DNA from 2 places in the Dryocola mayonis genome. Region 1 is predicted to be linked to the other one. Evidence: predicted binding sites of a transcription regulator. Region 1 holds the regulator's gene; the other holds the start of a gene.
What was found. Region 1 encodes Fur, which represses iron uptake genes when iron is present. Its sites were predicted from a motif close to ATAATAATGAGAACNACTATCAA; they were not measured.
Positions count from the first base shown of each region.

Region 2: a site for Fur is predicted at 4,374-4,396, ahead of WLO32_RS11875 (TonB-dependent siderophore receptor). Genes of this name have one in related genera too.

Region 1 covers NZ_CP150452.1:1,269,039-1,279,768, forward strand. Annotated here, with positions in the region: gene nagE (N-acetylglucosamine-specific PTS transporter subunit IIBC) at 1-1,102, shown strand, start outside; gene glnS (glutamine--tRNA ligase) at 1,290-2,957, shown strand; gene chiP (chitoporin ChiP) at 3,418-4,815, shown strand; gene fur (ferric iron uptake transcriptional regulator) at 4,935-5,387, opposite strand; gene fldA (flavodoxin FldA) at 5,683-6,213, opposite strand; gene ybfE (LexA regulated protein) at 6,394-6,675, opposite strand; gene ybfF (esterase) at 6,811-7,587, opposite strand; gene seqA (replication initiation negative regulator SeqA) at 7,773-8,327, shown strand; gene pgm (phosphoglucomutase (alpha-D-glucose-1,6-bisphosphate-dependent)) at 8,350-9,990, shown strand; gene WLO32_RS06130 (YbfA family protein) at 10,316-10,522, shown strand; gene WLO32_RS06135 (YbgA family protein) at 10,622-10,730, shown strand, end outside.
Region 2 covers NZ_CP150452.1:2,450,535-2,461,264, reverse strand. Annotated here, with positions in the region: gene WLO32_RS11880 (FdhF/YdeP family oxidoreductase) at 1-1,720, opposite strand, end outside; gene WLO32_RS11875 (TonB-dependent siderophore receptor) at 2,101-4,278, opposite strand; gene treA (alpha,alpha-trehalase TreA) at 4,547-6,274, opposite strand; gene WLO32_RS11865 (serine/threonine protein kinase) at 6,416-7,804, opposite strand; gene WLO32_RS11860 (hypothetical protein) at 7,844-8,794, opposite strand; gene WLO32_RS11855 (SH3 domain-containing protein) at 8,930-9,430, opposite strand; gene WLO32_RS11850 (diaminobutyrate--2-oxoglutarate transaminase) at 10,374-10,730, shown strand, end outside.

The DNA.
Region 1 (10,730 bases):
CTTCATGTTCGTTGCGCCGGTTCTGTACGTTATCCACGCCGTTCTGACCGGTATTTCCGTATTCATCGCAGCAAGCATGCACTGGATTGCCGGTTTCGGCTTCAGCGCAGGCCTGGTGGATATGGTGCTTTCTTCCCGTAACCCGCTGGCGACCCACTGGTGGATGCTGATTCCGCAAGGTCTCGTGTTCTTCGTGATTTACTACGTGGTGTTCCGTTTCACCATCACCAAATTCAACCTGTTAACCCCGGGCCGCGAGCTGGCGGTGGCAGGTGATGAGGCTGATGGCCAGGATGTGAACGTTAGCGGTACGGCAAATCAGGACGTTTCCGCTCTGGCTCGTCAGTACATCGCAGCGGTTGGCGGCTCAGCTAACCTGACCGGTATCGACGCCTGCATCACTCGTCTGCGCCTGAACGTGAAAGACTCTTCTTTAGTGAACGAAGCGCTGGCAAAACGTCTTGGCGCAACCGGCGTGATTCGCCTGAACAAAACCAGCGTGCAGATTATCGTGGGCTTCGTGGCAGAGAAAATTGCTAACGCCATGAAAACCACCGGCGACGTTCCTGCGGCGCAAGCGCCTACGGCCCCCGTTGCCGTCACTACTACGCCTAAACCGCAGGCGGTGCCAAATGCGGTCACCATCGCGGCGCTGGTTTCGCCGGTAACCGGTGAAGTAGTGGCACTGGAGCAGGTGCCTGATGAAGCCTTCGCCAGCAAAGCGGTAGGTGACGGCGTAGCGGTGAAGCCAACGGATAAAACCGTTGTATCGCCGGCGGCCGGCACCATCGTGAAAATCTTTAACACCAACCATGCGTTCTGCCTGGAAACGGAAAAGGGCGCGGAAATCGTTGTCCATATGGGTATCGATACCGTAGCGCTTAACGGACAGGGCTTTACCCGTCTGGTGGAAGAGGGCGCTGAAGTGGTCGCCGGCCAGCCGGTTCTGGAAATGGATCTTGATTTCCTGAACGCTAACGCGCGCTCCATGATAAGCCCGGTAGTTTGCAGCAACATCGATGACTTCAGCGGCCTGATTCTGCAGGCGCAGGGGTCAGTGGTTGCGGGTCAGACGCCGCTGTATGAAATTAAAGGCAAATAATTGCTCCTGAGTAGCATTGTGCCTTAAGCGGCTGGGGACCTTCCCCAGCCGCTTTTTTATTCTCCCGAATTAATCCCTTCTTCTCTTTAAGCCTGGCCGCCGTAATTTGTGCAACTAAAGGTTGTTTCCCGCGCCTGCTTATTAGATCATGCACCGTTAACGAAAGTTTTGTCTTGAGGAATCCGCGATGAGTGAGGCTGAAGCCCGCCCAACTAACTTTATTCGCCAGATTATTGATGAAGATCTGGCCAACGGTAAGCATGACCGTATCTGCACTCGTTTCCCGCCGGAGCCAAATGGCTATCTGCACATCGGCCATGCAAAATCTATCTGCCTGAACTTTGGTATCGCACAGGATTACCAGGGGCTGTGCAATCTGCGTTTCGATGACACCAACCCGGTAAAAGAAGATATCGAATACGTTGATTCTATTAAGCACGACGTAGAATGGCTGGGCTTCCACTGGTCCGGTGACGTGCGCTACTCCTCTGATTATTTCGACCAGCTGTTTAACTATGCCGTTGAGCTGATTAACAAAGGCCTGGCGTATGTCGATGAGCTGACGCCTGAGCAGATCCGCGAATATCGCGGCTCTTTGACGGCGCCGGGCAAAAACAGCCCCTACCGCGATCGCAGCGTCGAGGAAAACCTCGCCCTGTTTGAGAAAATGCGCAACGGCGAATTCGCCGAAGGCACCGCCTGCCTGCGCGCGAAAATTGATATGGCCTCGCCTTTCATCGTGATGCGCGATCCGGTGATCTACCGCATTAAGTTCGCCGAGCACCATCAGACGGGCAGCAAGTGGTGCATTTACCCGATGTATGACTTCACCCACTGCATTTCCGATGCGCTGGAAGGTATCACCCATTCGCTGTGTACGCTGGAGTTCCAGGACAACCGTCGTCTGTACGACTGGGTGTTAGACAACATCACCATTGCGGCTCATCCGCGCCAGTACGAGTTCTCTCGCCTGAACCTTGAATACGCCATCATGTCCAAGCGTAAGCTGAACCTGCTGGTGACCGAGAAGATTGTCGAAGGCTGGGACGACCCGCGCATGCCGACCATCTCCGGCCTGCGTCGTCGTGGTTATACCGCCGCTTCCATCCGTGAGTTCTGCAAACGCATCGGCGTCACCAAGCAGGACAACACCGTCGAGATGGCGGCGCTGGAATCGTGCATTCGTGACGATCTGAACGAGAACGCTCCGCGCGCGATGGCGGTATTGGATCCGGTAAAAGTCATCATTGAAAACTACCCGCAGGGCGCGGAAGAAATGGTCACCATGCCAAATCATCCGAACAAGCCTGAAATGGGCAGCCGCCAGGTGCCTTTCAGCGGTGAGATCTACATCGACCGCGCAGACTTCCGCGAAGAAGCTAACAAGCAGTACAAGCGTCTGGTGCTGGGCAAAGAAGTACGCCTGCGCAACGCGTATGTGATCAAAGCTGAACGCGTAGAGAAAGATGAACAAGGCAATATCACCACCCTGTATTGCACCTACGACGCCGAAACCCTGAGCAAAGACCCGGCGGACGGCCGTAAAGTGAAAGGCGTTATTCACTGGGTAAGCGCATCCCACGCGCTGCCGGTGGAGATTCGTCTCTACGATCGCCTGTTTAGCGTAGCAAACCCGGGCAGCGCGGAAGATTTCCTTGCGACCATCAATCCGCAGTCGCTGGTTATCAAACAAGGTTTCGTTGAGCCAGGCCTGCAAAACGCCCAGGCGGGTAAAGCGTATCAGTTTGAGCGCGAAGGGTATTTCTGCCTCGACAGCCGTTATGCAACCGCTACCAAACTGGTCTTTAACCGCACCGTTGGCCTGCGTGACACCTGGGCAAAAATAGGCGATTAATCGCTTGAGCCCCTGTATTCAACGCCGCTTTATGCGGCGTTTTTTTTCGCTTAACGATCAGCGATTTAAATAGTTATTAACATTCGCGGTGCGAATTAATTGGCATCGACGCCTTATTTAATAATTGTCTGCCCTTGACCTTAATCTGGAAAAATTATCATTAGCGTTTATGGGAGCGCTTTCATTTTTGCGAATATAGTAATTAAATTTAATTTTGCGCTATAAAACGCTGATAAAGCAACTTGTTACAAATGCACATAGATTATGTGCTCTTCGTCATAATATGGAAATTAACTCTTACAAAGTCGTTGATAATTCGCGTCGCGAAAAATAGTCTGTTGCTTAGCAGTCATGCGGGGGAAATATTCTTAACCGCTTTTAGCCGTCAGGCATTTTTTATTTTTCGCCGTCAGGCGTTTTTACGCCGGGTGATTATTTATACGTCAAAGAGGATTTCAATATGCGTACGTTTAAGGGCAAACGTAGCGCGCTGGCGCTTGCAATTGCAGGCGTCACGGCGCTTTCAGGTATGGTTACCGTTCCGCAGGCGGCGGCCGCGGGATTTATCGATGATTCAACCCTCACCGGCGGTATTTATTACTGGCAGCGTGAGCGTGACCGTAAAGACGTTAATACCAGTAAATACGAAACCAACCTTTCCCATTCGACCTGGAACGCCAACCTGGATTTCCAGTCCGGCTATGTGGCCGATATGTTTGGTCTGGATATTGCGGCCTTTACCGCGATTGAAATGGCGGAAAATGGCGACAGCGGGCACCCGAACGAAATCGCATTCTCATCAAAAAATAAAGCCTATGACGAAGACTATTCCGGCGACAAGAGCGGAATCAGCCTTTATAAGGCGGCGGCGAAATTTAAATACGGGCCGGTTTGGGCGCGGGCGGGCTACATTCAGCCAACCGGCCAGACTTTGCTGGCTCCGCACTGGAGCTTTATGCCGGGCACCTATCAGGGCGCTGAAGCCGGCGCCAGTTTCGATTACGGCGATGCGGGCGCGCTGAGCTTCTCCTATATGTGGACGAACGAATATAAAGCGCCATGGCATCTGGAGATGGACAAGTTCTATCAGAACGACAGGCACACCAAAGTCGACTACCTGCATTCAATCGGCGCAAAGTATGACTTCAAAAACGATCTGGTGCTTGAGGCGGCCTTCGGTCAGGCAGAAGGGTACATTGACCAGTACTTTACCAAAGCAAGCTACAAATTTGATATCGCTGGCAGCCCGCTGACCACCAGCTACCAGTTCTACGGGACCAGGGACAAAGTCTCAGACGGCGGCATTAACGATATTTACGACGGCACAGCCTGGCTGCAGGCGCTAACCCTCGGTTACAAAATTGGTCAGGTCGACCTGCGTCTGGAAGGAACCATGGTGAAGGCCGAAGGGCAGCAGGGGTTCTTCCTGCAGCGTATGACCCCAACCTATGCCTCCTCAAACGGGCGTCTTGATGTATGGTGGGATAACCGCTCCGACTTTAACGCCAACGGCGAAAAAGCGCTGTTCGCGGGCGCGATGTATGACCTGAGCAACTGGGATCTGGCCGGCTGGGCGGTGGGCGCATCTTACGTTTACGCCTGGGATGCAAAACCCAGCTCCACGCCAACGACCGATGGCTACTACGACGCCGATCGCCGTCTGAAGGAATCCTCTTACAGCCTCGATGCGTCATATACCGTTCAGGATGGCCGAGCGAAAGGCACGCTGTTTAAGCTGCACTTTACCCAGTATGACAACCATTCCGATATCCCAAGCTGGGGCGGCGGCTACGGCAACATCTTCCAGGATGAGCGCGACGTGAAGTTCCTCGTTATCGCACCTTTCACTATCTTCTGATGGGCAGCCGGGCGCAAAAGCGCCCGGCTTGTTAAGTTTCTCTGGCCCATAAAAAAACCGGTGAGTTTCCTCACCGGTTTTTTGTCTCTGCTTTCCCGAAGGGAAAGCAAGAGTGCGGATTACTTCTCGCTGATTTCGTGGGCGTTTTCGTCGGTACGGCAGTCGCCTTCGGCGCAGTGGCCATACAGGTAAAGACTGTGGTTAGTCAGCCGAATCCCGTGGCGGGTCGCGATTTCACGCTGGCGGGCTTCGATTGAATCATCGCTGAATTCAATGACTTTGCCGCAGTCCAGGCAAATCAGGTGGTCGTGATGATGCTGCTGAGTCAGTTCAAAAACCGACTTGCCGCCTTCGAAATTATGGCGGGTAACGATACCCGCGTCGTCAAACTGGTTCAGCACGCGGTAAACCGTGGCCAGACCAATCTCTTCACCCATATCAATCAGACGTTTGTATAAGTCTTCCGCACTGACGTGATGGTTAACCGGTCCCTGCAACACTTCAAGGATTTTTAATCGCGGAAGCGTGACTTTCAGGCCGGCCTTCTTTAATGCGGTGTTGTTGTCAGTCATGCGGAAATTGTCCTGTTGCTTAACGTTATGCTCGGACTCGTTGAGCGTTAAGTGAATGCGTTTCATTATATACCCTTCTTTTGAGGGTATAGTACAGCCACGTCTAAATAGAAACTGTAAGTTAAAGCATAACAGCTAAAAAATCGTGGCTGAGTCACCCTTTGCTGGCGGTGCAGCAAACGCGACCTGTGGGGTATTGTACAGGGATAGACAAAAAAGTTACAAAAATGTAGCGATTATTTTCATTGGTAATGCCTATCAATACGGCGCAAACCTTGGCCTGCGCCGTTACGCATCAGGCGTTGAGGATATCGGCCAGGTTGAGCTCTTCCGCAACCTGCCTGGTCCATTTCTCCACGCGCTCGGCGGTCAGCTCCGGCTGACGGTCTTCATCAATGGCCAGGCCTACAAAGTGGTCGTCGTCAGCCAGACCCTTCGACGCTTCGAAGTGGTAGCCCGCCGTCGGCCAGTGGCCTACGATTGCCGCGCCGCGTGGTTCAATGATGTCGCGAATGGTGCCCAGCGCGTCGCAGAAATATTCCGCGTAATCTTCCTGATCGCCACAGCCGAACAGCGCAACCAGCTTGCCGTTGAAATCCACTTCTTCAAGAGTCGGGAAGAAGTCATCCCAGTCGCACTGCGCTTCGCCATAGTACCAGGTAGGGATGCCCAGCAGCAGAATGTCGAACCCTTCGAGATCTTCCTTGCTGCTTTTTGCAATGTCACGCACTTCAGCAACATCTTTACCGAGCTGTTTTTGAATCATTTTTGCGATATTTTCGGTATTACCGGTATCGCTGCCGAAAAAAATGCCTACGATTGCCATGAGTTAAATAACCTCTTGAAACTTAATGGTATGGTGGCGGAGAATTGCCCACAGATGGGGCAATGATAGCAGAACAGGTCAGGGTGCGGAAACAGCTATCACAGCGCTGTGCACAGTCTGCAACATGATGGCGCTTTAAGCGCCGTTTTTTATTTGATGACGGGGCGAAATAGCGAACGGCTAGCTCAGATGCTGCTTTAGCTGGGCTAATAACATCTCTTCAATCAGCTCGCTGCGGCTGATGTTTCTGGCTTCAGCAAGTTGGTTAAGGGCATCCACCGCTTCGTTGTTGAGTTTCAGCTCAACGCGCTTCAGGCCGCGTACTTTATCGCGTTTGAGCTGGTTACGTTTGTTGATGCGCAGCTGCTCATCTCGCGTTAGCGGATTGGTTTTTGGCCGCCCCGGGCGACGCTCGTCCGCGAACAGATCTATTGTAGTACGGTCCGTTTGTTCTTTTGCCATGATTAGAGTACTGACAGGAAATTCGGGATGCTGCGAGCAGAATGCTCCGGCGCATTTAAGCGCGCCATCATACATCAGGGAGTCCGGCGCGCCAACGCGTTAGCCGCATCTTGCGGCCGGTCGGTCTGTTTTTAATCAGTTTTTGGCGCAATCATCGATAAAACGGTGAACGGCGCGTAAAACCGCTTCCGGTTTCTCGGCGTGAACCCAGTGTCCTGCGCCGGCAACAACGTGCGCCCGCGCCTGCGGGAACTGGGCCAGCAGCGCGTCCCGGTGCGTTTCATCTACATAAGGCGAAGCGCCGCCGCGGATAAATAAGGCGGGACCGTCCCAGGCGGGAACAGGCTGCCAGCCGACGATATGCTCATACTGCTGCCACAGCGCCGGCACGTTGAACTTCCATTCGCCTTCGGCAAAGGATTTCAGCAGAAACTGAATCACGCCTTCTTCCTTTATATGCTCGCGCATTAACGCGGCGGCCTGCTGGCGGCTTTTCGCACCGGCGCGGCTCACGGCGTTAATAGCGGCAAAAATTTCATCGTGGCGCCGCACCTGGTAGTCAACCGGCGCGATATCAATCAGCACCAGCTTATCAATGCGCTCAGGGGCGATAGCGGTTAAAGCCATAGCCACTTTACCGCCCATGGAATGGCCGATAATTATCGCCTGCTCAAAACCGTATTCGTCCAGGGTTTCCAGCACGTCGCGCGCCATCGCAGGATAATTCATCTCATCGCTGCGGGGAGACTGGCCGTGGTTACGCAGATCGATTTGCAGCAGCGTATGATCCTGCCCCAGATCCCGGGCGAGCACGCCGAGGTTGTCAAGGCTGCCAAACAGGCCGTGAATGAGAACGATAGGGGAATTGCTAGTCGATTGTTGCGCAGTTTGCAGGCGAGCGTTTAATTTCATGGCAAAGTTCTTTTTTTTGATTCGTAGGGTTAGGGTATCATGAAGCTATTCCTGCCGCAGTGCCGCAAACATTCAGTTTAATCTGGCTTTATCAGGCGGCACCTGTTTGGCGCTACCCGCTGTTGGGATTTGCTCCTATAATCCCAACGACTTGTATTCAGAATAAGATATCGCACTGGATGAAGATGAAAACGATTGAAGTTGATGACGAGCTGTATCGCTATATTGCCAGCCACACGCAACACATTGGCGAGAGCGCGTCCGATATTTTACGGCGTATGTTGAAATTTACCGCCGGTCAGACTCCCGCAGCGACCACTTCCCCGACGGCGAACTCCGCACCCTCTGCGGCAACACCTGCTTCCGAAGAGAAACCCGTGAATCGGGCGCGCGATCGCGTGCGCGCCGTGCGTGAGTTGCTACTCTCTGATGAGTATGCGGAGCAAAAGAAAGCCGTTAATCGTTTCATGATGGTGCTTTCAACGCTCTATCAGCTGGATGCAAAAACCTTTGGCGAAGCCACCGAGTCTTTGCACGGCCGTACCCGCGTCTACTTTGCCGGCAACGAGCAAACGCTGCTGGCTAATGGCAATCAGACCAAGCCAAAACACGTTCCGGGTACGCCATACTGGGTTATCACCAATACTAATACGGGCCGCAAATGCAGCATGATTGAACACATCATGCAATCAATGCAGTTCCCGGCGGAATTGATTGAGAAGGTTTGCGGCACTATTTAATCTGCGTCAAAAGGAAGGGCCAATGGCTAACCACAACCGTGCAGGTCAACCTGCGCAACAGAGCGATTTGATTAACGTAGCCCAGCTAACGGCCCAGTACTACGTGCTGAAACCAGAAGCGGGCAATAGCGAACACGCGGTGAAGTTCGGCACCTCCGGCCACCGCGGCAGTGCGGCTCGTCATAGCTTTAACGAACCACATATTCTGGCGATTGCTCAGGCGATTGCTGAAGATCGTGCTAAAAACGGCATCACCGGCCCGTGCTATGTCGGTAAAGACACTCACGCCCTGTCTGAGCCTGCGTTTATCTCCGTGCTGGAAGTCCTGGCGGCCAACGGTGTGGATGTCATTGTCCAGCAGGCGAATGGCTACACGCCAACGCCTGCGGTTTCTAACGCGATTCTGGTGCACAACAAAAAGGGCGGCGTGCAGGCGGACGGCATTGTTATCACGCCTTCCCATAACCCGCCTGAAGACGGCGGAATCAAATACAATCCGCCTAACGGTGGCCCGGCTGATACTAACGTCACTAAGGTTATCGAAGAGCGCGCAAACGCGCTGCTGGCCGGCGGTCTGAAAGAGGTGAAGCGTCTGTCTCTTGACGAGGCCTGGGCCTGCGGCCGCGTGAAAGAGCAGGACCTGGTGCAGCCGTTTATCGAAGGGCTGGTGGATATCATCGATATGGCCGCCATTCAGAAAGCGGGCCTGAAGCTGGGCGTTGATCCGCTCGGCGGCTCCGGCATCGAATACTGGCAGCGTATCGCGAAGCACTACAATCTGGATCTGACCATCGTCAACGACCATGTCGATCAGACTTTCCGCTTTATGCACCTCGATAAAGACGGCGCAATCCGCATGGACTGCTCCTCCGAGTGCGCAATGGCGGGGCTGCTGGCGCTGCGCGACAAATTCGATCTGGCCTTTGCCAACGACCCGGACTACGACCGTCACGGCATCGTTACCCCGGCCGGCCTGATGAACCCTAACCACTATCTGGCCGTCGCCATTAATTATCTGTTCCAGCATCGTCCGCAGTGGGGCAAAGATGTGGCGGTAGGTAAAACGCTGGTCTCGTCCGCAATGATTGACCGCGTGGTCAACGACCTGGGCCGTAAGCTGGTGGAAGTGCCGGTTGGCTTTAAATGGTTCGTCGACGGCCTGTTTGACGGCAGCTTCGGCTTCGGCGGCGAAGAGAGCGCCGGCGCCTCCTTCCTGCGCTTCGACGGCACGCCGTGGTCAACCGACAAAGACGGTATCATCATGTGCCTGCTGGCGGCGGAAATTACCGCAGTTACCGGTAAGAACCCGCAGCAGCACTATGACGAGCTGGCAGCACGCTTCGGCGCGCCTAGCTATAACCGTCTGCAGGCCCCGGCAACCTCTGCGCAAAAAGCGGCGCTTTCGAAGCTGTCCCCGGAAATGGTCAGCGCGGATACCCTGGCGGGCGACCCAATCACCGCGCGCTTAACGGCGGCGCCGGGCAACGGCGCTTCTATCGGCGGCCTGAAGGTGATGACCGAAAACGGCTGGTTCGCGGCTCGCCCGTCCGGTACGGAAGATGCGTACAAAATCTATTGTGAAAGTTTCCTGGGCGCCGAACACCGCCAGCAAATTGAGAAAGAAGCGGTAGAGATCGTCAGCGAAGTGCTGAAGAACGCATAGTAAAAAAGAAATCAAAAAAAGGCGCCGCAAGGCGCCTTTTTTACGCCTGTCGTCCGCTTACAGCATAAAACGGCAGACCTTCTTTTTTCCAGCCGCACAGAGGGGCCGGCATAAAAATAAAAACCCATCAATTAACTAATGATTAGTATTTATTTAACTGTTTTGTAACTTACTTACGCGGTGAATTGTAAATTTCCCCGCAACCGGGGCATTTTAGTGGTCGGATGAGTAGTAAACTTTCAGCCAATGCGATACTATTTTAGCCAGATGACAAGTTCTGAATTCCCGGCATTTGTTGCCGGTCACAAAAATAAGGGAGAAGCCTATGTCTTTATACAAAGAATATCCTGCGCATCAGGTTATCCTGCGTCGCACCCTCGCGGTAATCGTCGGCGTACTGGCGCTGCCGGTGATGCTGTTCTGGAAAGACCGCGCACGTTTTTACAGCTATCTGCACCGGGTCTGGTCGAAGACCAGCGAGCAGCCGGTCTGGATGGCCCAGGCGGAAGCCGCCTCCGGCGATTTCTACTGAAGCCCGAACTGAATGAAAGCTAAAAGGCTACCCGAAGGGGTAGCCTTTTTTGTTATGGCGGCTTGCTACACTTAGTATTCAACATAAAGGAACAAGCCCATGAGCGACAATATTCCAATCGGTATCAGCGCCTGTTTACTCGGCGAGAACGTCCGTTTTGACGGCGGCCACAAGCGGCTTGCATTTGCGGTTAACGAGCTGGCGCCCT
Region 2 (10,730 bases), 1.2 Mb from region 1:
GCCAGTTCACTTTGCTGTGCGGGAGCGTGGCCATCGCCAGCCCGGCGACGATGGCCGGCTCCGAGCGCAGGTGAGGCGACGCCGGTTTTAGCGAGCCGCAGGAAGCGTGCACCATAGACATGGAGTCTTCGACGGTGACGCTCTGTATGCCGCTTGCCTGCACATCGCGTTCGGTACGCCCCAGCACCGGCAGGATGTAGCTGTGTCGGGCCGTCAGCAGATGTGAACGATTAAGCTTGGTGGTCATATGCACCGCTAAATCCAGCCCGCGCATTGCCGGGTAGGTCACCAGCGGATCCGGCATCGCCACGGCCATATTACCGCCGAGGCAGATAAGGGCTTTAGAACGGCCGTCACGAATCGCCCTGACGCTCTCTACCGCCGAGTGCCCGTGTTTACGCGGCGCGCGAAAACCGAAGCGCCTTTCAAGCGCCTGCAGGAAGGCCTCGCTCGGCGCTTCGTTAATCCCTACGGACCGATCGCCCTGCACGTTGGAGTGGCCGCGCAGCGGACAAATGCCCGCGCCTTTACGCCCCATATTCCCTTTGAGCAGCAACAGGTTAGCCAGCTGCTGAATGTTCTCCGAACCGTTTTCGTGCTGGGTGATGCCCAGACCGTAGCTGATAATGGTGGCCCTGGCGCTTTCGTAGCAGTGCGTCAGCTCGGCGATCTGCTGGAAGCTTAAGCCCGAGGACGAAATAATGCTCTGCCAGGTGGTTTTCGCTAAATCTTCTGCCAGCTCCCGGAAGCCCGTGGTGTGCTCGGCGATAAAAGCTTTATCAATAACGTCTGGCTTGCCGTGGATTTCCGCCGCCAGCTGATGCTCCAGCAGCAGCTTCATAATGCCTTTTATCAGCGCCACATCGCCGCCGACGCGCACGTTATATAAAGCGCTGCTAAGCTGCGTCGAGCCGTTGGTCAGCATGTCAACCGGGCTTTGCGGGAAGCTGAATTTTTCCAGCCCGCGCTCGCGCAGCGGATTGATGGTGACGATCTTTGCGCCGCGCAGGGCGGCTTCCCGCAGCGTGGAGAGCATGCGCGGATGGTTGGTGGCCGGATTATGGCCGACGCAGATAACCAGATCGCAGTGCTCAAAGTCTTCTAAGGCCACGGTACCTTTACCGATGCCGATGGACTGCGGCAGGCCGATGCTGGTCGGGCCGTGGCACATGTTTGAACAGTCGGGAAAGTTATTGGTGCCGTACTCGCGGGCGAACAGCTGATACAGGAATGCCGCTTCGTTGGAGGCGCGCCCGGAGGTATAGAACTCTACGCTGTCGGGATCGTTATAATCACGCAGGCGCTCACCGATTTCCTGCAGCGCCTGTTCCCAGCTGATGGGCTGATAGGTATCGCTTTGCGCATCGTATTTAACGGGATGGGTTAAACGCCCTTCGTCTTCAAGCCTGAAATCACTCCAGTTCCACAGTTCGCTTACCGGATGCGCGGCGAGAAATTCTGGCGTCACTTTTTTCGTTGTGGCTTCCCATGACACGGCCTTTACGCCGTTTTCGCACAGTTCCATTGGCGAGCGGTGCTCGGGGTCAGGCCAGGCGCAGCCTGGACAATCAAACCCTTTGACCTGGTTCATCCTGAAAATTGCAATTACCCCGCGGCGCAGGGTTTTTTGCCCACGTACCGCCTGTGCAACGGCTTTAACCGCGCCCCAGCCGCCTGCCGCGCCGTGGTAATCGCGGATACCTTCAGCATTCTGTTTCATTAATTCACTGCCCGAATGACGAGTAAAAGATCGGTTCTCCGATAATTCAGGCGGGCACCTTAGCAAAAAAGAGACGCGCAGCCGGGATGCTCAGGGGGTAACAATGGTCAGGCTGAATACCCCCTGTAAGAATCAGGAGGCCGGCCTGCTGCGTTAAAAAAGGGCAATATTGTTAAATATTGGCGCGGATATATTCACCATGAATTACTTTTCGCCAAAACTTTGCCCCCAAAGAGTTAGCTTCCAGGAGTGGGTATTCGCCGCTTTCTTTACTCCTTAATTTATTTATGCGCGGTCTGAGGTAGCGATAAAAAAAGCCGGTCAGTTTTACCCGACCGGCTCGAAGAGCAGGGCTGTGGAAGAAATCGATTAGAAATCGATTAGAAATCGTAGCCCACGGTGGCGATGACCGAACGCTCGGCGCCCCAGTAGCAATAGCCGGTGCCGTAGCAGCCCGCGACGTAATCACGCCCGGTCAGATTGGTGGCGTTCAGCTGCACGTAGGCGCCTTTCAGCGCCGGCGTCCACGCGCCCATATCGGCGCGCACCATCGCGTCGAGCAGCGTTACGGAAGGCACGCGCAGGGTATTTTCGTTATCCGCCCACTGTTTGCCGATGTAGCGTATCCCGGCGCCCAGGCTGATGCCGAAATCGGCTTTGAACCTGCCCCACAGGCTCGCCATTTGATCCGGCGTTACGTACGGCGTGTTTCCGTCGTTGCCGTCGATGGCGTCTTTAAAGCGGACCTTGTTCCAGGTATAGCCCGCGATAGTCGAGAAGCGATCGTTCCACTGCGAGCGGGCCTCCAGCTCGACACCCTGCGAGTGCACTTTACCCGCAGGCTCGTAGTAGCTGCCCTGCACAACGCGGTTGCCCACATCTTTCTGGGTCAGATCGTATAGCGCAACGGTGTACATATCCGCCGTGCCCACGGGCTGGTACTTCAGGCCCGCTTCGTACTGCTCGGCGGTCGTGGGCTTCAGCAGCTTGCCGTCGGCGCCCGGCAGTACCTGCGGGGTGATTGCCTGGCTGTAGCTGACGTAAGGAGAAACACCGTTCTGGAACGCGTAAAGCAGCGAAGCGCGGCCGCTGAAATGGTCGTCGGTGCGGTTATCGGTAACGTCGCTTGCGATAGCTGGCGCAACGATATGGCTTTTGGTGACGATATGGTCGTAGCGGCCGGACAGCGTCATGTGCCACTGATTCCATTGCATATCGTCCTGCAGATAGGCGCCGCTTTGCTCATACTGGCGCTTGCCGGACTTAGTCAGCAGACCCTGATTGATAGTGGAGTAGGTGGGATCCCGCGGATCGTAGTAATAAAAACCGCCCGCGCCGCCGGACTCGCCGGTCCACGGATTCAGGTTTGTCGTATAAGCGGAGTCGTCGGAAAGATTGTTGCTGTATTTATGGAATTCGCCTCCCAGCACGACCTTATGCTCCAGCTCGCCGGTGGCGAAATCAGCTTCCAGCTGGTTATCGATTGCCCAGGCGTCAAGGGAGGAGGTTTCGCCGCTGTAATAGCGCATCAGCTCGTCGTGCGCCGTATCCGCCCAGCCGATCTGGTAAGCCTGCTTCAGGTCTACGTTCGAGTGGGTATAGCTCGCGTTGGAGCGGAACGCCCAGACGTCGTTAAAGCTGTGGGCAAACTCATAGCTGTAAATCTGCTGATGGCGTTTGAATTCATCGTTACCGGGCTCTACGTCAGAATAACCGGTGCTGATTTTACGCCCGGTGCTGGAATAAATACTGCCGTCGGCGGGAACGGAGCCGTGGAAGCCGCCGGACGGATCTTTTTCCAGATACGCGCGCAGCAGCAGGGATGTATTTTCGTCCGGCTGCCAGAGGACGGAAGGCGAAATCGCGTAACGCTCTTCACGAGTGTGCTCATACTGGGTGTCGGTATTTTTCGTCATACCGGTAAGACGCCAGGCCCAGTCGTCGTTTATCGCATTGGTGTAGTCGAATGCCGTGCCGTTGGTATTGTTATTACCGTACTGGGCGCGCACGTGGCCTTCTTCGACAAACTGTGGGCGTTTGGAGGTTTCCATTACCAGGCCGCCGGGAACCGTTTGCCCGTAAAGCGCGGAGGAGGGGCCTTTGATAACGTCGATACGCTCGAGGAACCAGGGATCGATCTGCACCACGTTGTAGCTGCCGCCGTCGCTCATCAGACGCAGGCCGTCCAGGAAGGTGTTGTCCACGTCGCCGCCGTGGAAGCCACGCAGGGCGACGGTGTCATAACGCGTTGCGCCGCCAGCGAAGCCGGTAAAGGCCCCTGGCGTATAGTTAAGCGCATTGTTGACGGACAAGGCGCCCTGATCTTCAATCTGTTGGCGAGTGACTACCGAAACGGACTGAGCGGTGGTAATAAGAGGCTTATCGGTTTTGGTCGCCCCGCGGCTGACGGGAGCGGTGTAACCCTGGGTCTGGCTGGTGGCGGTTTCCGCCGGTTTGGCGGTGACGACGACCGTGTCTTCGGCCATAACGTATGCCGGAGCGGCAAGCGCAAGCGCGCAGAGTAAAGCGGAGCGCTTTACGGTGAATGCCAGTTTCATTTTCTTATTTTCCCGTGAAGGTAGAGTTGGAATCACATAAGGACGCCGTAAGCCATCAAGGCCGCCAGGCGTCTGGGGCTGCCACTGCATATGGAATGCGAATTATTATCGTTATTGTTAGCGGTTTCAAGTGCGGAATCTGGCGGGGAGAAGATTAAAAAACCATGATAAAAAGGATGTTTTTTGCGACCGGGAAGGGTGAAGAAGGCGGGTAAGCATGGCGCTACCCGCCGGATTGAATAAGGTTGCTAACCCGCCTTAATCATTGTCATTGCGCCACGGAAGGCTGCGGCGCTTGCTCAGGCGTTGTGGAGGTCGCAGGGCCGGGCGTTGCGGAAGGAAGCTTGTCCGGCGTTGAATCGCACGGTTTTTCACTGCCGCAGAGCATATCGAGCATTTTTAACGTTACGCCGTTGGTCCAGCCAAAGCCGTCCTGCAACGGATATTCTCCGCCGCCGCCGCCCGTACCGGTGCTCGTCACATCATATTTTTCCACCAGTTTTTTCTCGCGGTTATACGTGTGCTGAACGTTGGTCAGGAAACGCCAGGTGACCTCCATCGCGAGGTCTTTATGGCCGTAGTTCTGCAAACCTTCGGTGGCTACCCACTGTAGCGGGGCCCAGCCGTTCGGGGCATCCCACTGCTGGCCCGTTTTCACATTGGTGGTCGCAAGCCCGCCGGCCTTCAGCAGCTGCGCGCGGGTAACGCCGGCCATCTTGTCAGCGCGATCCTTTGACGCCAGGTTTACATACAGCGGGAACAACGCCGCCGCGGTTAACTGGTTTCTTACGGCGTTACGTTTCAAATCGTAATCCGCATACCAGCCTTCTTTGGCGTTCCACATATTCGCTTCAATGGCCTTCTGGCGCGCGTCCGCCAGCTGCTGATACTCTTTCGCCGCCGCGTCGTCTTTCGCCGCGGTGCTGGCATGCGCCAGGGTTTTTTCAAGCTGGTACATCAGCGCGTTCAAATCCACCGGCACGATAGAGGTGGTGCGAATGGAGCCCAGCTGGTTTGGATCGTCCATCCAGCGCGAGCTGAAGTCCCAGCCCGATGCGGCGCCCGCGCGCAGGTCACGGTAAATCTCCGTGGCCGGGCGGTCCGGGTTGTTTTTTGCCGTGGTCACGTCGTCAAGCCAGGATTCGGTACGCGGCGTGTCGCGATCGTCCCAGTAGCGGTTCAGAACCGAACCATCCTTAAGCTTCACCACGCGCTTGTTCGCCTCGCCCTGCGCCAGGCTATCGCTGCCTTCCATCCAGTAGGCGTACTCTTTTTTAAGCTGCGGCAGGTATCTGGTATAAACCTCGTCGCCGTTATGGCCGGCGAGCAGTTCGACCATAAACGAGAAGAACGGCGGCTGCGAGCGGCTCAGATAATAGCTGCGGTTGCCGTTGGGAATATGGCCCCAGGTGTCAATCTCGCTGGCAAAGTTATCGGTCATGTCCTGCACTTTGTCCCAGTGTCCGCTTTCGGCAAGGCCCATCATGGTGAAGTAGCTGTCCCAGTAATAGACTTCGCGGAAGCGGCCGCCCGGCACCACGTAAGGTTTGGGCAGCGGCAGCAGGGAATCCCATTTGCCGGCGCTGTCCGTCGTGCGCGTCAGAACGGGCCACAGGCCGTCAATATGTTCGCGCAGCGATTGCCCCGCGGGGGGAACGTATTTTTCACCGTCTTTCGGCAGGACGAAGTTCACCTCGACAAAATGCTTCAGGTCAAAGCTGGACTGGCTGCGCTGCATCCGGTAATCAGCCAGGATCGTCAGCGGGTCGCTTTTCGGCACCGCATCGGCAAAGGTTTTCTGATCCGGGAAAAGCTTCGCGGACTGCACATCGGTGAATAGCGGCCCGAGCAGGGCGTCCGGCGGCTGCGGCTGGGTACGGATTTGTGAAGTGTCATCGGCAGCGGCGGGAAGGGTGAAAGTAACGAAGGCGCATCCAAGCGCCATCTGGACAACAAGCAGCAGCGCTCGCGGACGGCGCAAAACAGGATTTATCATCTAATGTTCTCCTTTGCAGGATCGCAGCCAAAAGTTTACCGCGATCAACCATATGAAAACCTTAGACGAATTTGAACGAGCCTGTGTGCAGGATGTAGCAAAAGTGACGAAAGCAGATAAATTACCTCCGCCACTTAAGTTTTACTCTTGTGGATTTAAAAGCCAGGTGCCGGGTTTATCCACGGATAGCGTTACGCTGCGTGAGCGGCCCTGGTTAAGCAGCGTAACCGTATATTTCCCCGCGGGGAGCTGCAGAACGCCGTAGCCATTAGTGATGGGGATATTTTTTTGCGGCTTACCGTTAACCTCCATCTGTTCGCCATCTTCAATGCGAATATAAACGCGGGCCGTCGGGCTGCTGGCGGGCGCGGCGGCCGGCGCGGCCGCAGAATCGGCTTTGCCCTTCGCAGCCAAAGTTTCGCTGGCCGGTGCCGGCTCACCGGCAGGCGTCTGCGGCGCTCTGCCAAATATGACTGCGCCGACGATAATCCCCACCAGAACGCCTGCGGCAATCTGCAGCGGGGATTTATAACGTTTCCACAGCGGCAATACGCCGGCGCCGGTTTCTTCTTCCTCGACCGCGACCAGCATTGTGCCGGGCTTTTTAGCGCCGGAAAGCTCACCGATGTCCCCTAACGGGATCTCCGCCAGGGCCGCAAATTCTGCAATGGACTGCGGACGGTCTTCGGGCTTGAGCGCCAGCGCGCGGTCCACCGCCAGCAGCAAACTTTGCGAGTAGCCTTTTGGCTGGGTTTCTGCAAGAAGCGCGCAGGTATCCTGGATGCTGCGGGCAACGCTTGCCTGCGGGCTGGCGCCGGTAATAAGCGTGTAGATCACCGCGCCTAAAGCATAAATATCCGTCCACGGACCAAGCTGGTTTTCCAGGTCCTCGGTGTACTGCTCAAGCGGGGCGAAGCCGGGATGCAGCAGCGTTTTGCTTTCGTCGCTCAGGCCGTTTACGTTGCGGCGCGAGGCGGCGAAGTTAAGCAGCAGCGGGATGCCGTTGTCCTGAATCTGAATGCTTTTAAGCGACAGATCGCGATGGATATAGTCGCCCTCATGGAGCGCGGCGAGGGCGCCGCACAACATCGGCAGCATGCGCCTTATCCAGGCTTCATCAATAATTTCCGGCTGCTGCTGATGCAGTTCCGCAAGGGAAATGCCGCTGTAGAACAGCGTGGCGGTATAGGCGGTTTCGTTTAACGTCCAGAAGCGCAGCACCTGCAGCAGATTCGGATGGTTGAAATGGGCGAGCTGGCGCGCCTCCTGGATAAAGCTGTTCAGGCCGGCGTTAAACGCGGCGCTGTCCTGCTTGCTGCGCAAAACCAGGCGCATATTATCGCTGCGCACCGTCAGGGCTCGCGGCATAAATTCGCGGATGGCGACCGGGCGTTCAAGCTGGTGATCCCAGGCGCGATAGATGATGCCGGCGTTGGTTGAATCAATGACTTCCTGAATTTCAAACTCGTCGAAGCGATAACCGGGCGGCAGAGCGTCGGGGATCCTTGGGGTGTAGTCGTTATCTGTCATCATGGCCTTATGTGCTCGAAAATTGACGAATATTCAGGGTTATTTCTGGGCACGCCAGGCACCGACTGCCGGATCGCGCAATTGCGGATGCAGGGAATCAATCAATAACAGCGTTATGTTGGCGTCGGGCTCAAGCCAGCCGGACCAGACTTTACGCACCTCGTTAAGCCGGGTTTGCAGGCGGGTCTCGTCAAGCGCCATTTCGCGCGGCACTTCAACGGCAATAGTACCGCTGGCCTGCCAGCCGTTGAGCTCGGGTTTATAAGGCAGAATCATCCAGCTTAGAGGAGCGTGCTCCGTGCTGACCACCATACGTTCATTATTCAGGCCGGTAATAAGCAGGCTGTCCGCGTTGGCGTTGCTGTTTAAACCGCTGACCGGGAAACCGTGCACAAAAGTCATGGCGAGGCGTTTTTCGCCGTTTTTGCCGCTTTGAATGATTTCGCTGCGCCCGTTGAGCCAGCCGCCTTTTTCGCATTTGCCGTCAGGAATAAAGAGGGCGGAAGTCTCCGCGTCCCCCTGCCAGAAAGTGCGCAGATGGCAGCCGTCCTGCAGGGTGAACTCCTGCCACGGCGTGCGGTCGGCCGGAGGAGACATCTCTTCAGCGCGTTCAGCGGAGTTTACCGTGCCCGCAACGACCGGGGCGATGGTCACCGCCCAGTCGCTGCTTTTCGTCGTGGTGCCGTAGGCCAGCGTATCGCCCCGGTCATCCTCCATCCGCCAGCTGACGCTTTCGATTTTTGCGCACTGGTTTTCCAGCAGGGTGCCAAGACGGGGCATAAAGGTATTCAGTAAGGAAGGATTTTTATCACCGTTGGCGACAATACGCAGCGGCAGCTCCGTGTCGCACCAGCTTTGCGGAGAGTTATTCTTGATGTTATCTATCCAGACATCCAGCTTCAGCGAAGGGGATTGCACAAGACGATAGTTCCCTGCCAACACGGTTGTAGATGCCAGTAGCAATGCCACACCACAGAGCCAGAGTTTCATAAAATTCCTTGAAAGCCAAAATGAATAATGATGAGCGGGGCGCCGCATCAAGCAGAAGTTGATGTCGGACACGCCCCTATATTCTCATGGTAACTGTTTGTTTTAAATATTTACTTTCGCCTGCGCCCCGGCCGGTTAATCAATAATCCACGTTCCGCTGTTGGCGTTCTGGCACGCTTTGCTGTCGTTATCGACGGCCACACAGGTGGAGGCGGCTTTCTTCGAGGCCTTGCGCGGACGCGGCCGGTCTTTTTTCAGCGTCTGGTCATAAAGCTCGCTTTTGACCAGCGCGCGCATCGGCACATAGCCCAGCATTTCTTCTTTGTCCTGCTCGGCGACCGCAAGCCAGGCGTGCTCCACCTGGCCGAGTACCGTATAGGTCTGGCCGTTTTCAAGCTGGCTGATGACCTTGCCGCCAAAGTCCGGTTTGCTCATGATGGAGCCGGGGTAGAGCGCCCGATAGCTGGCGTTGATCGGCGTAAATTCGCTCGGCGCGGCTACCGCGTAACGGTGGGTCAAGGTTACGCCGTTAACCTCGCTGGTTACCAGGGTATCGTCCGTCATTTTCGGGGGCGGTGCTTTACATCCAACTACGCTTGTGACCACAAGAAGGGCTAACAGATTTCGCAATTTCATTGTGACTTTCCCTGAAAAAATGGTTTAGACCCGACTGACGTGGAGCGTGCGAGTGCCGCAGAGAAAAAATAGTCCATGGAGCAGGAAATGCCCATCGACATTTTACCTTATGAGCAGGAAACGTCCCGGTCGGAATAGCAAAATTATACGCATGGGTTAAGCATAGTAGCCGTGATTTTACATAGCCTGAATAACAATTCAATGGTGAGATAAGCTGCGGACAACATTAAACGAAGCAGACATAAAAGAAGAGGGGCGCTTGCCGATGTGGCCTGCAGATGATGACCCCGTAAAGCCAGCTTAAGAAAAAGTCTTTCAATCAATGGGCTTAATTTAACTTATTGAATTTATTGTATTAAATTAGGATTGGTCCAGGCGGGGCAACGTTCGCCGCCGCGAAAAGAAAGCAGGCTGAAAGGATTTAACTGAGGTTAATCTTAAATCAGAGATATCTCTTTACTGGCGGCCGGTATTGTTTCGGGCCGCAGCGAAGCCGCTATTTTAACGGGTCGCCCATGCCCGATTCGATAAAGAATTTTTGAATGAACATTCTGCACAAGAATAAAGTGCGTCAGCCGGCCAGATAAAAAAGACGCCGGCAGGGAGGCCTGTATCCCAATTAATGAACATGTATCCAATATGCCTGATAGCGGAATTAAGCCGTTCGGCGACGGGAAGCGGGCAGAGAGGATGCACCGCCGTTAACGAAGCGCCGCCTGTGCAGTGCAAATATCTACCAAATAGCGATATGGCAGAACAAAAAACTTAAATCGTTTTAATATATTGATAATTATGACAAAATATAAACGCTTCCCGTTGAAATAAATTATTGAGTAGCGCGCTAAAAAAACCTATATTGGCCGCGTTTTTCACAGGCTACCTATTTTCCTTTCAATTATTCAACCGTGGCGCGGTCCATAACCCCGGTTGTAGGAGTGATATGATGACGGATAAAGTCCGTATTGATACTTTTGGTGCGAATTCATTAGAAGGCAACAACGAGACTTATTTAGCCAGACAGGCTGAATTTGAATCAAATGTCAGAAGCTATCCGCGCAAATTGCCGCTGGCAATCGCCAAAGCCGAAGGCGTATGGATAACAGACGTCGAGAATAATCAGTATCTTGACTGCCTGGCGGGAGCGGGAACCCTGGCTCTCGGGCATAATCATCCTGACATGCTGCAAAGCATCCAAAATGTCATTACCAGCGGCTTGCCGTTACATACACTGGATCTGACAACGCCGTTGAAAGATCGCTTCTCCGAATATCTGCTTTCTTTATTGCCTGAGCAGGGCAAA